One region of the Cellulosimicrobium sp. BMG9.23 genome, then DNA from elsewhere that is predicted to be linked to it. Evidence: predicted binding sites of a transcription regulator. Region 1 holds the regulator's gene; the other holds the start of a gene.
What was found. The regulator HspR, encoded in region 1, represses chaperone genes until heat shock. The targets are predictions, from matches to a motif close to AAGTTGAGTCNNNNNGACTCAACTT.
Positions count from the first base shown of each region.

Region 2: a site for HspR is predicted at 2,668-2,692, ahead of clpB (ATP-dependent chaperone ClpB). Genes of this name have one in related genera too.

Region 1 covers NZ_JBZGBZ010000005.1:205,109-211,168, reverse strand. Annotated here, with positions in the region: gene dnaK (molecular chaperone DnaK) at 580-2,454, shown strand; gene grpE (nucleotide exchange factor GrpE) at 2,451-3,134, shown strand; gene AC4H2G_RS09685 (DnaJ C-terminal domain-containing protein) at 3,295-4,293, shown strand; gene AC4H2G_RS09680 (heat shock protein transcriptional repressor HspR) at 4,307-4,777, shown strand; gene AC4H2G_RS09675 (DUF1540 domain-containing protein) at 4,968-5,276, shown strand; gene AC4H2G_RS09670 (hypothetical protein) at 5,409-6,060, opposite strand, start outside.
Region 2 covers NZ_JBZGBZ010000002.1:239,171-245,230, reverse strand. Annotated here, with positions in the region: gene AC4H2G_RS03200 (enoyl-CoA hydratase/isomerase family protein) at 1-1,064, shown strand, start outside; gene AC4H2G_RS03195 (LppM family (lipo)protein) at 1,166-2,551, opposite strand; gene clpB (ATP-dependent chaperone ClpB) at 2,746-5,373, shown strand; gene AC4H2G_RS03185 (diacylglycerol/lipid kinase family protein) at 5,523-6,060, shown strand, end outside.

The DNA of each region.
Region 1 (6,060 bases):
GGCGCGCTGACCTGCATGTGGACAAGGAAGGTGAGACGGCTCGCGTCTCACGAAGTTGTCCAGACCTCCAACATCGTGCTGATCTGAGTGCTCCACCGCCGGCGGGACTCTCAGGGCTGAGCGCTCGGGCGGCACTCCCAGTCGGTCATGCTGCGATCCGTGCGGCTCGCCTCCGAAGCCCGGCGAGCCGGTCTGTAGCGTGCGCCTGACCGGCGATGGCGCTAGTGGCACTGATCGCGGCGTAGCTCCCCCAAGCTTCGCTCGGTGGCGCTCTGACCTGCGGTGCGACAACCGCGCGCGACTTGCGGCACAGTGCCGACAGGTTCGCGCGAAAGTGACAGGTCTGATGCGAACCCGCACTCGCGCCTAGCGTGCTCCTTCCGACTCGCCATGCCGGGCATGAGCGCCTTACGACCAAGGTTGAGTCAGATGGACTCAAGTACGGCTCGGTGAACTTGCGCGAGCAACGACTCGGTGCCTACCTTGAGTGAAGCAGACTCAACCCGGTTCGCCCGGGGACCGTGCGCCGTCGTGCGCCACGGGGACCGGTGCGACCACAGCACAACGGAGGCAGCACACATGGCACGAGCAGTCGGGATCGACCTCGGAACCACCAACTCGGTCGTCGCCGTCCTGGAGGGCGGCGAGCCCACCGTCATCGCGAACGCCGAGGGGTCGCGCACCACGCCGTCGGTCGTCGCGTTCTCGAAGACCGGCGAGGTCCTCGTCGGCGAGGTCGCCAAGCGTCAGGCCGTCACGAACGTCGACCGCACCATCAGCTCGGTCAAGCGCCACATGGGCACCGACTGGGACGTCGAGATCGACGACAAGAAGTACACCGCGCAGGAGATCTCCGCGCGCATCCTCGGCAAGCTCAAGCGCGACGCCGAGGAGTACCTGGGCGAGCCCGTGACCGACGCGGTCGTCACGGTCCCCGCGTACTTCAACGACGCCGAGCGCCAGGCGACCAAGGACGCCGGCCAGATCGCGGGCCTCAACGTGACCCGCATCGTCAACGAGCCCACCGCGGCCGCGCTCGCGTACGGCCTGGAGAAGGGCAAGGAGGACGAGCTCATCCTCGTCTTCGACCTGGGCGGCGGCACGTTCGACGTCTCGCTCCTCGAGGTCGGCAAGGACGAGGACGACTTCTCCACGATCCAGGTCCGCGCGACGTCGGGCGACAACCGCCTCGGCGGCGACGACTGGGACCAGCGCATCGTCGAGCACCTCATCAAGCAGGTGAAGAACAGCTCGGGCGTCGACCTGTCGAAGGACAAGATCGCGCTCCAGCGTCTGCGTGAGGCATCGGAGCAGGCGAAGAAGGAGCTGTCGTCCGCGACGAGCACCAACGTCTCGATGCAGTACCTCTCGATGAGCGAGAACGGCCCGATCCACCTGGACGAGAAGCTCACGCGCGCGCAGTTCCAGCAGATGACGCAGGACCTTCTCGACCGGACCAAGGCCCCGTTCCACAAGGTCATCTCCGACGCGGGCGTCTCCGTCTCCGACATCGACCACGTCGTGCTCGTGGGTGGCTCCACCCGCATGCCGGCCGTGACGGACGTCGTCAAGGAGCTCACGGGTGGCAAGGAGCCCAACAAGGGCGTCAACCCGGACGAGGTCGTGGCCGTCGGCGCCGCGCTGCAGGCGGGCGTCATCACGGGCGACCGCAAGGACGTCCTGCTCATCGACGTGACCCCGCTGTCCCTCGGCATCGAGACCAAGGGCGGCGTGATGACCAAGCTCATCGAGCGCAACACGGCCATCCCGACCAAGCGCAGCGAGATCTTCTCGACGGCCGAGGACAACCAGCCGTCGGTGCTCATCCAGGTCTTCCAGGGCGAGCGCGAGTTCGCGCGCGACAACAAGCCGCTCGGCACGTTCGAGCTCACCGGCATCGCGCCGGCCCCGCGCGGCGTGCCGCAGATCGAGGTCACCTTCGACATCGACGCGAACGGCATCGTCCACGTCGGCGCCAAGGACCGCGGCACCGGCAAGGAGCAGAAGATGACCATCACGGGCGGCTCGGCGCTGCCCAAGGAGGACATCGACCGCATGGTCAAGGAGGCCGAGGAGCACGCGGCCGAGGACAAGAAGCGTCGCGAGGAGGCGGAGACCCGCAACCAGGCCGAGGCGTTCGTGTACTCGACCGAGAAGCTCGTCTCCGAGAACAAGGAGAAGCTCCCGGCCGACGTCGTGACCGAGGTCGAGGCCGACATCGCGTCGGTGAAGTCCGCGCTCGAGGGCGAGGACGCCGCCGCGGTGAAGACGGCGCACGAGAAGCTCGTCACGTCGTCGCAGAAGATCGGCCAGGCGCTCTACGCGTCGGCCGAGCAGGAGCAGGCCGCCCCTGACTTCGGCACCTCGCAGGACGCGCCCGCGGCCGACTCGTCCACCCCGGACGAGGACGTCGTCGATGCCGAGATCGTGGACGACGAGGACGACAAGAAGTGACGTCGGACGAGGCCCGGGGCCCCGAGGAGCAGGCCGGCGAGACCGGTCAGGGTCCCGAGGACAAGCCCTTCCAGTTCACCGACAAGCGCAAGGTCGACCCGGAGACCGCCCGGCCGCGCGAGAGCGCGGCCGGGGCCGGCCCCTCGGCTGATCCCGGGGCCGGCACGCCGCCCGGCGCCGGCGACGAGGCAGGGACCGACCCGCTCGAAGGGCTCGACTTCGAGCCCTCGGGCGAGGCCGAGGTCGACGCGGCCGTGCTGGCCGCGAAGGCCGAGGCGGCGCAGCACCTCGACTCGCTCCAGCGCGAGCGCGCGAGCTTCACGAACTACCGCAACCGGGCGCTGCGCGACCAGGAGGCCGCGCGCGCCAAGGGCGTGGAGGACGTGCTGACCGCGCTGCTGCCCGTGCTCGACGACGTGGACCGCGCCCGCCAGCACGGCGAGCTCACGGGCCCGTTCGCCGCGATCGCGGACAAGCTCGACGCGAGCCTCGAGCGGTTCGGGGTGCAGCGGTACGGGACCGTCGGCGAGGAGTTCGACCCGAACGTCCACGAGGCGCTCATGCACCAGACGGACCCCGAGGCCACCACCGCCACGGTGAACCTCGTCATCGAGCCGGGCTACCGCATCGGCGAGCGCGTCGTGCGCGCCGCGCGCGTCTCCGTCGTCGGCCCGGAGTAGCACCACCCCCGTGCCCGACGGCGCGGGCGCACCTTCCGCGCGAAGGTGCGCCCCGCCGTCGGGCACGGGACGATCACCACCGGGAGCGCCGCAGCGCCCCGGTCGAGCACCGCGAGGACAGACCCACGAGCACACGAGACACGACCCGGAGGGAGGCGCCGTGACCGGTCAGGACTGGATGGAGAAGGACTTCTACGCCGCGCTCGGCGTCCCCAAGGACGCCGACGACGCCGCGATCAAGAAGGCGTACCGCAAGCTCGCGCGGCAGCACCACCCCGACCACAACCCGGGTGACGACGCGGCCGAGGCGAAGTTCAAGGAGATCGGCGAGGCGTACGCCGTGCTGTCCGACCCGAAGGAGCGCGAGCAGTACGACGCGATCCGGGCGATGGCGGGCGGCGGTGCCCGGTTCTCCGCGGGGCCCGGCGGCGCCGGTGGCGCGGGCTTCGAGGACCTGTTCGGCGGCATGTTCGGCGGCGCCCCGGGCGGAGGGCGCGTGCGCTACTCGACCGGTGGTCAGGGCGGCGCCGGGTTCGAGGACATCCTCGGCTCGATGTTCGGCGGCGGAGCCGCGGGTCAGCGGTTCGCGGGCCCGGGTTTCGGCGGACCGCAGGCGGGGGCCGACGTCGCCGCCGCGACGACGCTCCCCTTCCGGCAGGCGGTCGAGGGTTCGACCGTCACGTTCACCGTCGACGGCCGCCAGGTGACCACGCGCATCCCGCCCGGCGTGCGGGACGGACAGAAGATCCGCCTGCGCGGCAAGGGCCGCCCAGGAAGCGCCGGCGGACCGGCCGGCGACCTCGTCGTCACCGTGCGCGTCACGCCGCACCCCGTGTTCGCGCTCGACGGGACCAACCTGCGCGCGAGCGTCCCCGTGACGTTCGCGGAGGCCGCGCTCGGCGCGACGATCTCCGTGCCGACCCTGGACGGGTCCACGGTAAAGGTCAAGGTGCCCGCGGGCACGCCGTCGGGCCGGACGCTGCGCGTCAAGGGTCGCGGCGTCCAGACGGCGAAGGGTGCGGGGGACCTGCTGGTCACGGTCCAGGTCGCCGTCCCGCAGAAGCTGTCGAAGGCCGCGCGCGAGGCTGTCGAGGCGTTCGCCGCCGAGACCGACGGGCAGGACGTGCGGGCCGATCTCGCGCGCCAGGCGGCGGAGTGACGGGGGTGGGGTCGTGAGCCAGGAGGTCCCCGAGGACGCGCCCGTCCTCGTCATCTCCCAGGCGGCGGCGCTCGCGGGCATGCACCCGCAGACGCTGCGCCAGTACGACCGCCTCGGGCTCGTCGTACCCCGCCGCGCCGCCGGGCGCGGTCGCCGCTACTCGCTGCGCGACGTCGCGAAGCTGCTCGAGGTGCAGCGCCTCAGCCACGACGAGGGCATCAACCTCGCCGGGATCCAGCGCATCCTGGCCCTCGAGTCGCAGGTCGAGCGGCTCGAGCGCCGGCTCGAGGCCCTGTCGGCGCGCGTCGAGCCCGGCGGGCGCGTGTTCGCCGCGGCGGCGAGCGGTGACGTCGTCGTGGTGCCGCGGGGCCGCAGCGTGCGCCGCGGCGTCGACGACGCCCTGCGCGAGACGTTCGCCGAGCACGCCGAGGCGCGCGCGCTCGTCATCTGGCGGCCGTCCGCCCGGCCGGACGCCGACGGCTGAACGCGCCCGAGGGGCAGCGGACCCGCGGCCGCGCCCCCGCAAGACTCATTTCGAAAGAATGATGTGCGCTAAATAAATGCACACGCTGCAATTGTTAGTCAGGCCTTGCTTGCTATACACGAGGGAATTCCGGGAATACCGTGGAGAACGGAAGCCCGGCCCCCCGGGTCCTCGGAGCGAGGAGACAACGATGAGCAGCCTCATGGAGATGCCCCAGGTCGTCGAGTGTTCCATCGACGGGTGCGGGTACAACCACGACCACGGGTGCCACGCGGGCGCCGTGACCATCGCCGGCCACGTCGGCGACGCGGAGTGCGCGACCTTCATCCCGCTCGGCACCAAGGGCGGGCTCGAGAAGGTCCTCGCTCACGTCGGCGCCTGCCAGCGCACGGAGTGCGTCCACAACGAGTCGCTCGAGTGCTCGGCGCCGTCGATCCGCGTCGGCGCGGGCCCGTCGAGCGAGATCAGCGCGGACTGCCTCACCTTCACGCCGCGCTGACGCGCGGCCGGCTCGGAGGCGGGCTGGCCACCCATCAGACCGCGAGGACGCCCCGCACCCCTGACGCCCCGGAACGAGCGATCGCCCGCTCGGGCCGGGGCGTCGTCGCGCCCGGCCTCGCGCCCGGACCGCTCAGCGTTGCAGCGTGTCGAGCAGCGCGACGGCGGCCGCGTGGGTCCCGGGCAGCGGCTCGGTCCACAGGCGCGGCGGACGGCGCAGGATCGCCGAGACGCCGAGCGAGAGCCCGGTGCGCTCGATACGACGGCGCAGTTCCGCCCGGACCGCCTCGCCGTCGACCAGGCGCTCACCGAGGACGACGAACAGCCCGTTGCCGAGCGACGCCATGGGGTGCCCGTCGCCGAAGGTCTGGGTCAGCGCGCGGCCCATCGCCGCCGACCGGGCGAAACGTTGCCACCCCGTCAGGTCGTCGACGGCCACGTCCACGACGAGCAGCCCGTGGGTGTCGCCGACCGGGACGCCCGAGCGTTGCGCTGCGCCGTACGTCTCGCGGAGGCGGTGCGTCAGGTACTGCGGCGTCGCGAGCCCGGACTCCGGGTCGAGGACCTCGGGGGAGACCGGGGTCGCGGCGTAGCCCTCGGCCCAGCCCACCGCGACGGCGCGCAGGAGCTCGAGATCGGGCTCGCGCTCGTGCGAGCGGTACAGGCACGCCACGTCGTCGATCGCCTCGCCGATGCCGACGCCGGCCTCGCCGCGTGCCTGCCCGAGCCGCTCCGCGGCGGGGGTGACGTCCTGGCGGTCGATCACCGCCTCGGCGAGCGCGTCC
Region 2 (6,060 bases), on a different contig from region 1:
TCGCCCGCGCCGACGACGCCGTCGGCCACCTGACCCTCGATCGCCCCCGTGCGCTCAACGCGCTCGGCTACGACATGCTCGGCGAGATCGCCGCCGTCCTCGACGCGTGGCGCGACGACCCGACCGTCCGCGTGCTCCTGCTCGACGGTGCGGGCGACCGCGGCTTCTGCGCGGGCGGCGACATCCGGGAGCTGCACGCGTCGGTCGTCGCCGGGCGGAGTGCCGACGCACGGCGGTACTTCCGCCGGGAGTACGCCGTCGACGCCGCGCTGGCCGAGAGCCCGGTGCCGGTCGTCGCGGTCATGGACGGCGTGACGATGGGCGGGGGGATCGGGCTCGCCGGCCACGCGACCGTGCGAGTGGTCACCGAGCGCTCGCGCGTCGCGATGCCGGAGACCCGCATCGGCTTCACGCCCGACGTCGGGGGCTCGTGGCTGCTCGCGCGGGCGCCCGGGCGGCTCGGCGAGCACCTCGCGCTCGGTGCCGTGACGATGGACGGCGCCGACGCGATCCACGCCGGGCTCGCCGACCACTACGTGCCGACGGAGCGGCTCGGGCTGCTGCACGAGGACCTCGTGGCCCTCGCGACCGCGGGCGTCGACCCGCTCGACGCGCAGGCCGTGCACGCCGTGGCCCTGCGGCACGCGATCGTGCCGCCGCCGTCCGCGCTCGCGGCCCGGCAGGAGCGCGTCGACCGCTGCTACGGCGAGGAGACGGTGCCCGGGATCGTCGCGGCGCTGCGCGCCGAGGCCGCCGCGGGCGACGAGACGGCCGGCGCCGAGGCGGACGAGCTCGAGACGTTGTCCCCGACCGCCGTGACGGTAGCGCTCGCAGCGGTCCGCAGCGCTCGTCGGCTCACGGACCTGCGGTCGGCCCTCAAGCAGGAGTACCGCCTCGTCGCCTGGTTCGTGGACACGCAGCCGGACCTCGTCGAGGGGATCCGCGCCCAGGTCGTCGACAAGGACCGCAACCCGTCGTGGTCGCCGGGCTCGCTGGCCGCCGTCGACCCTGGCCTCGGCGCCGTCGCGCTCGCCTACGAACCGGCCGAACTCCTCTGGGGCTGAGAGACGGCACCGTAGGCGCGAGGTAGAACCGCAGGCCGCGAGGTAGAACCCGCCGGGCTCTACCTCGCGGCCTGCCGTTCTACCTCGCGGTGCGCGAGCCGTCAGCTCGGTGGGCGCAGCCTCGTGGCGTCGTCGATCTCGTCGTCACCGTCGTCGTGGCCGGGGCCCGCGGGTCCGGTGTCCGACGCCGCGGTGCCCGGCTGCGGTGGGAGCGGCTGGGTCGGGGCGGGCGGCACCGGGCCGGGCTGCGGAGGCAGCGGCTGCGTGGGCGCGGGACCCTGCTGGTACGGCGTCGTCGGTGTCTGCTGCGGGTGCCCCGGCGCGCCACCGGGGTATCCGGGCTGCTGGCCCTGCGGCGGCGCGTACGGACCCTGCGGGACGCCCGGTCGGCCGGGCTGCTGGCCTTGTGCGGGCGGGTACTGACCCTGCGGACCCTGCTGGCCCGGCTGCTGCGGCGGGAACTGGTCGGGTCGAGCCTGCTGGCCGGGGTACGGACCGCCGGGACCACCCTGCGGCGGGTACTGACCCGGCTGGCCCTGCTGGAAGGGCTGGCCCGGCTGCCCGGGGTACGCGGCGGGCGGGTACTGGCCGGGCTGACCGGGGTACTGGCCCTGCTGCGCACCTGGCTGACCGGGGTAGCCGCCCTGGGCGAAGCCGGCGTTGCCGTCCTGCGCGTCGGGCTTCTTCCGCAGCACCAGCCAGAGCACGAGACCGATGATCGCGAGCAGCAGGAGTCCCCCGACCAGGCCGAGGATCCACCAGGGGAAGTCGGAGCCCTCGTCGCTGTCCGAGTCCGCGGACGAGCCCGTGGTGCTGTCGTCCGTGCCGTCGTCGGACCCGTCGGTCGAGCCGTCCGTGGTCCCGTCACCCAGATCTGCCGCGGCGCCACCGGCGACCGCGGACCCGCGCGCGGAGAGCTCGGTCACCTCGCCCATCACGGGGGTCCACGTCACCGTGTTCCCGTCCACCTGGCCGTTGGTCTCGCCGACCTCGCCGGGGAACGTGATGGAGATGCTGAACTCGAAGCCCTCCATCATCTGGCGGGTCATCTCGTCCGACTCCGGGTCGGTGCCGTCGAGGCCCAGCTCCTGGTCGGACATGTCCATCGCGCCGCTCACCACGAACTCGTCGCCCTCGCGCGTGATGGAGAGCTCGTCGGTGGCGCCCGTCGACATGTCGGAGATCGGCTGGTCGCTGTAGGTCATCCGCGTGCCGGTGTAGCCGTCCTCGGCGTAGGGCTCCTGCGTCGCCCCCGGCGGGAGGTCCCCCTCCATCTCCGAGCCCATCTGGTCCCAGAGTGCCTGCGGCTCCTGGCCCAGCGCCTCGGCCGTCTCGTCGGAGATCGCCATGACGATCGTGCCGTCGGCGGTGTCGTCCTCGTTGAGCGTGAGGTCCATGTCGATCCTCATGCACCCTGCGAGGAACAGTGCAAGGGTGGCGAGGAGCGCGCCGAGTCCGAGTCGCTTGCGCAGTGGCGAGGGGTTCACCCGTCCAGCATGTCGTGGATCCGCGGCGGGGGCGAGGGTCGATGCCGATTTGAGACGAACGTCCGGCGACTTCATCCTCTGCGTCCGCAGTGCTTCGCCGGCACGGTCGGCGATCGAAGTTGAGCGGAATACACTCAACTTGAGGACCGTTCCACTGGTCAGACCCTGTCCCCTGATCAACCACCGGAGCCCCGATGGAGACGAAGTTCACCACCATGTCGCAGCAGGCGATCGGCGACGCGATCCAGACCGCCACCGCTGCCGGCAACCCCCAGCTCGAGCCGACCCACCTCCTGGCGGCGCTGCTCGCCCAGGACGGCGGCGTCGCCGTCGGGCTGCTCGACGCCGTCGGCGCGGACCGGCAGGCGATCGGCCAGCGGCTGCGCGCCGCGCTCGTCGCGCTGCCCACGGTGAGCGGCTCCGCCGTCGTGCAGCCCCAGCCGTCGCGGGCCACGTCCGCGGTGCTCGAGAACGCGGCGAAGGAGGCGCAGGGCCTCGGCGACGAGTACGTGTCGACGGAGCACCTGCTCATCGGCCTCGCCGCCGGGTCGTCCCAGGCCGCGACGATCCTCCAGCAGGCCGGCGCGCCGGCCGACGCGCTGCGTTCCGCGCTGCCCGCGGTCCGGGGGAGCGCGCGCGTGACGAGCCCGAACCCCGAGGGCACGTACAAGGCGCTCGAGCAGTACGGCACCGACCTCACGGCCGCCGCCGCCGACGGCCGTCTCGACCCCGTGATCGGTCGCGACTCCGAGATCCGCCGCGTGATCCAGGTGCTGTCGCGCCGCACGAAGAACAACCCCGTCCTCATCGGTGAGCCGGGCGTCGGCAAGACGGCCGTCGTCGAGGGCCTCGCGCAGCGCATCGTCGCGGGCGACGTCCCGACGTCGCTCCAGGGCAAGCGGCTCATCTCCCTGGACCTCGCGAGCATGGTCGCGGGCGCGAAGTACCGTGGCGAGTTCGAGGAACGCCTCAAGGCCGTGCTGGAGGAGATCCGGTCGTCCGACGGCGAGGTCGTCACCTTCATCGACGAGCTGCACACCGTCGTCGGTGCCGGCGCCTCGGGATCTGACTCCTCGATGGACGCGGGCAACATGCTCAAGCCCATGCTCGCGCGCGGCGAGCTGCGCCTCGTCGGCGCCACGACGCTCGACGAGTACCGCGAGCACGTCGAGAAGGACCCGGCGCTCGAGCGCCGCTTCCAGCAGGTCTTCGTCGGCGAGCCGTCGGTCGAGGACACGGTCGCGATCCTGCGCGGGCTCAAGGAGCGGTACGAGGCGCACCACAAGGTGACGATCGCGGACTCCGCGCTCGTCGCCGCCGCGACGCTGTCGGACCGGTACATCACCGGCCGCCAGCTCCCCGACAAGGCGATCGACCTCGTCGACGAGGCCGCGTCGCGCCTGCGCATGGAGCTCGACTCGTCGCCCGTCGAGGTCGACGAGCTGCAGCGCGCGGTGACGCGTCTGGAGATGGAGGAGGTCGTGCTCTCCGAGTCGACCGACCCCGCGAGCCTCGAGCGGCTCGAGCGCCTGCGCGCCGACCTCGCCGACCGCCGGGAGGAGCTCGCGTCGCTCACCGCGCGGTGGGAGGCCGAGAAGGCCGGGCACAACCGCGTCGGCGACCTGCGCGCGAAGCTCGACGAGCTGCGCGTCCAGGTCGAGCGCGCGATCCGCGAGGGTGACCTGGAGACCGCGGGCCGCCTGCAGTACGGCGAGATCCCGCAGGTGCAGCGGGAGGTGGACGAGGCCGAGCGTGCGGAGGCCGCGGAGGACGCGGCCGACGCGGTCGGCGGTGTGGACAGCGCGCCGATGATCGCGGACAAGGTCGGCGCGGACGAGATCGCCGAGGTCGTCTCGGCGTGGACGGGCATCCCCGCGGGCCGCATGCTCCAGGGCGAGTCCGAGAAGCTCCTGCACATGGAGGAGGTCATCGGCGAGCGCCTCATCGGGCAGCGCGCGGCGGTGTCCGCGGTGTCCGACGCGGTCCGTCGCTCGCGCGCGGGCGTCGCCGACCCGGACCGCCCCACGGGCTCGTTCCTCTTCCTCGGCCCGACCGGCGTCGGCAAGACCGAGCTCGCGAAGTCGCTCGCAGACTTCCTGTTCGACGACGAGCGCGCGATGGTGCGCATCGACATGTCGGAGTACTCCGAGAAGCACTCGGTGGCCCGGCTCGTCGGGGCGCCCCCCGGGTACGTGGGCTACGAGGAGGGCGGCCAGCTCACCGAGGCCGTACGCCGTCGGCCGTACTCGGTCGTGCTGCTCGACGAGGTCGAGAAGGCGCACCCCGAGGTCTTCGACATCCTGCTCCAGGTGCTCGACGACGGCCGCCTCACCGACGGCCAGGGCCGCACCGTCGACCTCCGCAACGTCCTCCTCGTGCTGACGTCGAACCTGGGCTCGCAGTTCCTCGTGGATCCGATGCTCGAGGACGCCGCGAAGCACGAGGCCGTCATGGGCGCCGTCCGCGCGAGCTTCAAGCCGGAGTTCCTCAACCGGCTGGACGACGTCATCGTGTTCGACCCGCTGAACCTCGAGGAGCTGGGCCGGATCGTGGACCTCAGCGTGAAGCACCTCGCGGCGCGCCTCGCCGACCGGCGGATCACGCTCGACGTGACGCCCGCGGCGCGCGAGTGGCTCGCGCTCGAGGGCTTCGACCCCGCCTACGGGGCACGTCCGCTGCGCCGCCTCGTGCAGCGCGAGATCGGCGACCGCCTCGCGCGGATGCTCCTCGCGGGCGACGTCGTGGACGGCGACGTCGTGCGGGTGGACCGCGACCCCGACGGCGGGGGCCTCGCTCTCGCCACGGAGGTCCTCACCGCCTGACGCCCGGCGACGGTTCGGCGGCCCGGTCGCGTCGTCGGCAGCTCGTGCTGCCGAACGGTGCTCGTGCTGCCGAACTGCGCTCGGGCTGCCGAACCGTCGCGGTGCACCCCTGTCGGTGCGCGCCGACGACGATCTCGCCATACTCAGGTGTGGCCAACCACCCGGAGACCTCAGAGACCGTCCAGTCCGCCGCCGAGCAGCGGAAGGACAGCAGGCCGTTGCGCTCGGCGGTGATCGTCAACCCGAACCGGGTCGAGGGGGTCGACGACCTCCGCCAGGAGATCGCCGACGCGCTCGCCGCGGCGGGCTGGCCCGAGCCCGCCTGGTTCGACACCACCGCCGAGGACCCGGGGACGGGCCAGGCGCGTCAGGCCGTCGAGGACGGCGCCGAGGTCGTGTTCGTCGCCGGCGGCGACGGCACGGTGCGCGCCTGTATCGAAGGGCTCGCGGGGACGGGCGCCGCGCTCGCGATCCTCCCGGGCGGCACCGGCAACCTGCTCGCGACGAACCTCGGGATCCCGACCGACTCGGTCGACGGCATCCGTCTCGCGCTCGACGGAGGGCGCCGGACGATCGACGTCGGCGCGGTCGACGGCCAGGTGTTCGCCGTCATGGCCGGGATGGGTCTCGACGCCGCGATGATGGACGACGCGCCCACCGCCCTCAAGGCGCGTGCCGGGTCGCTCG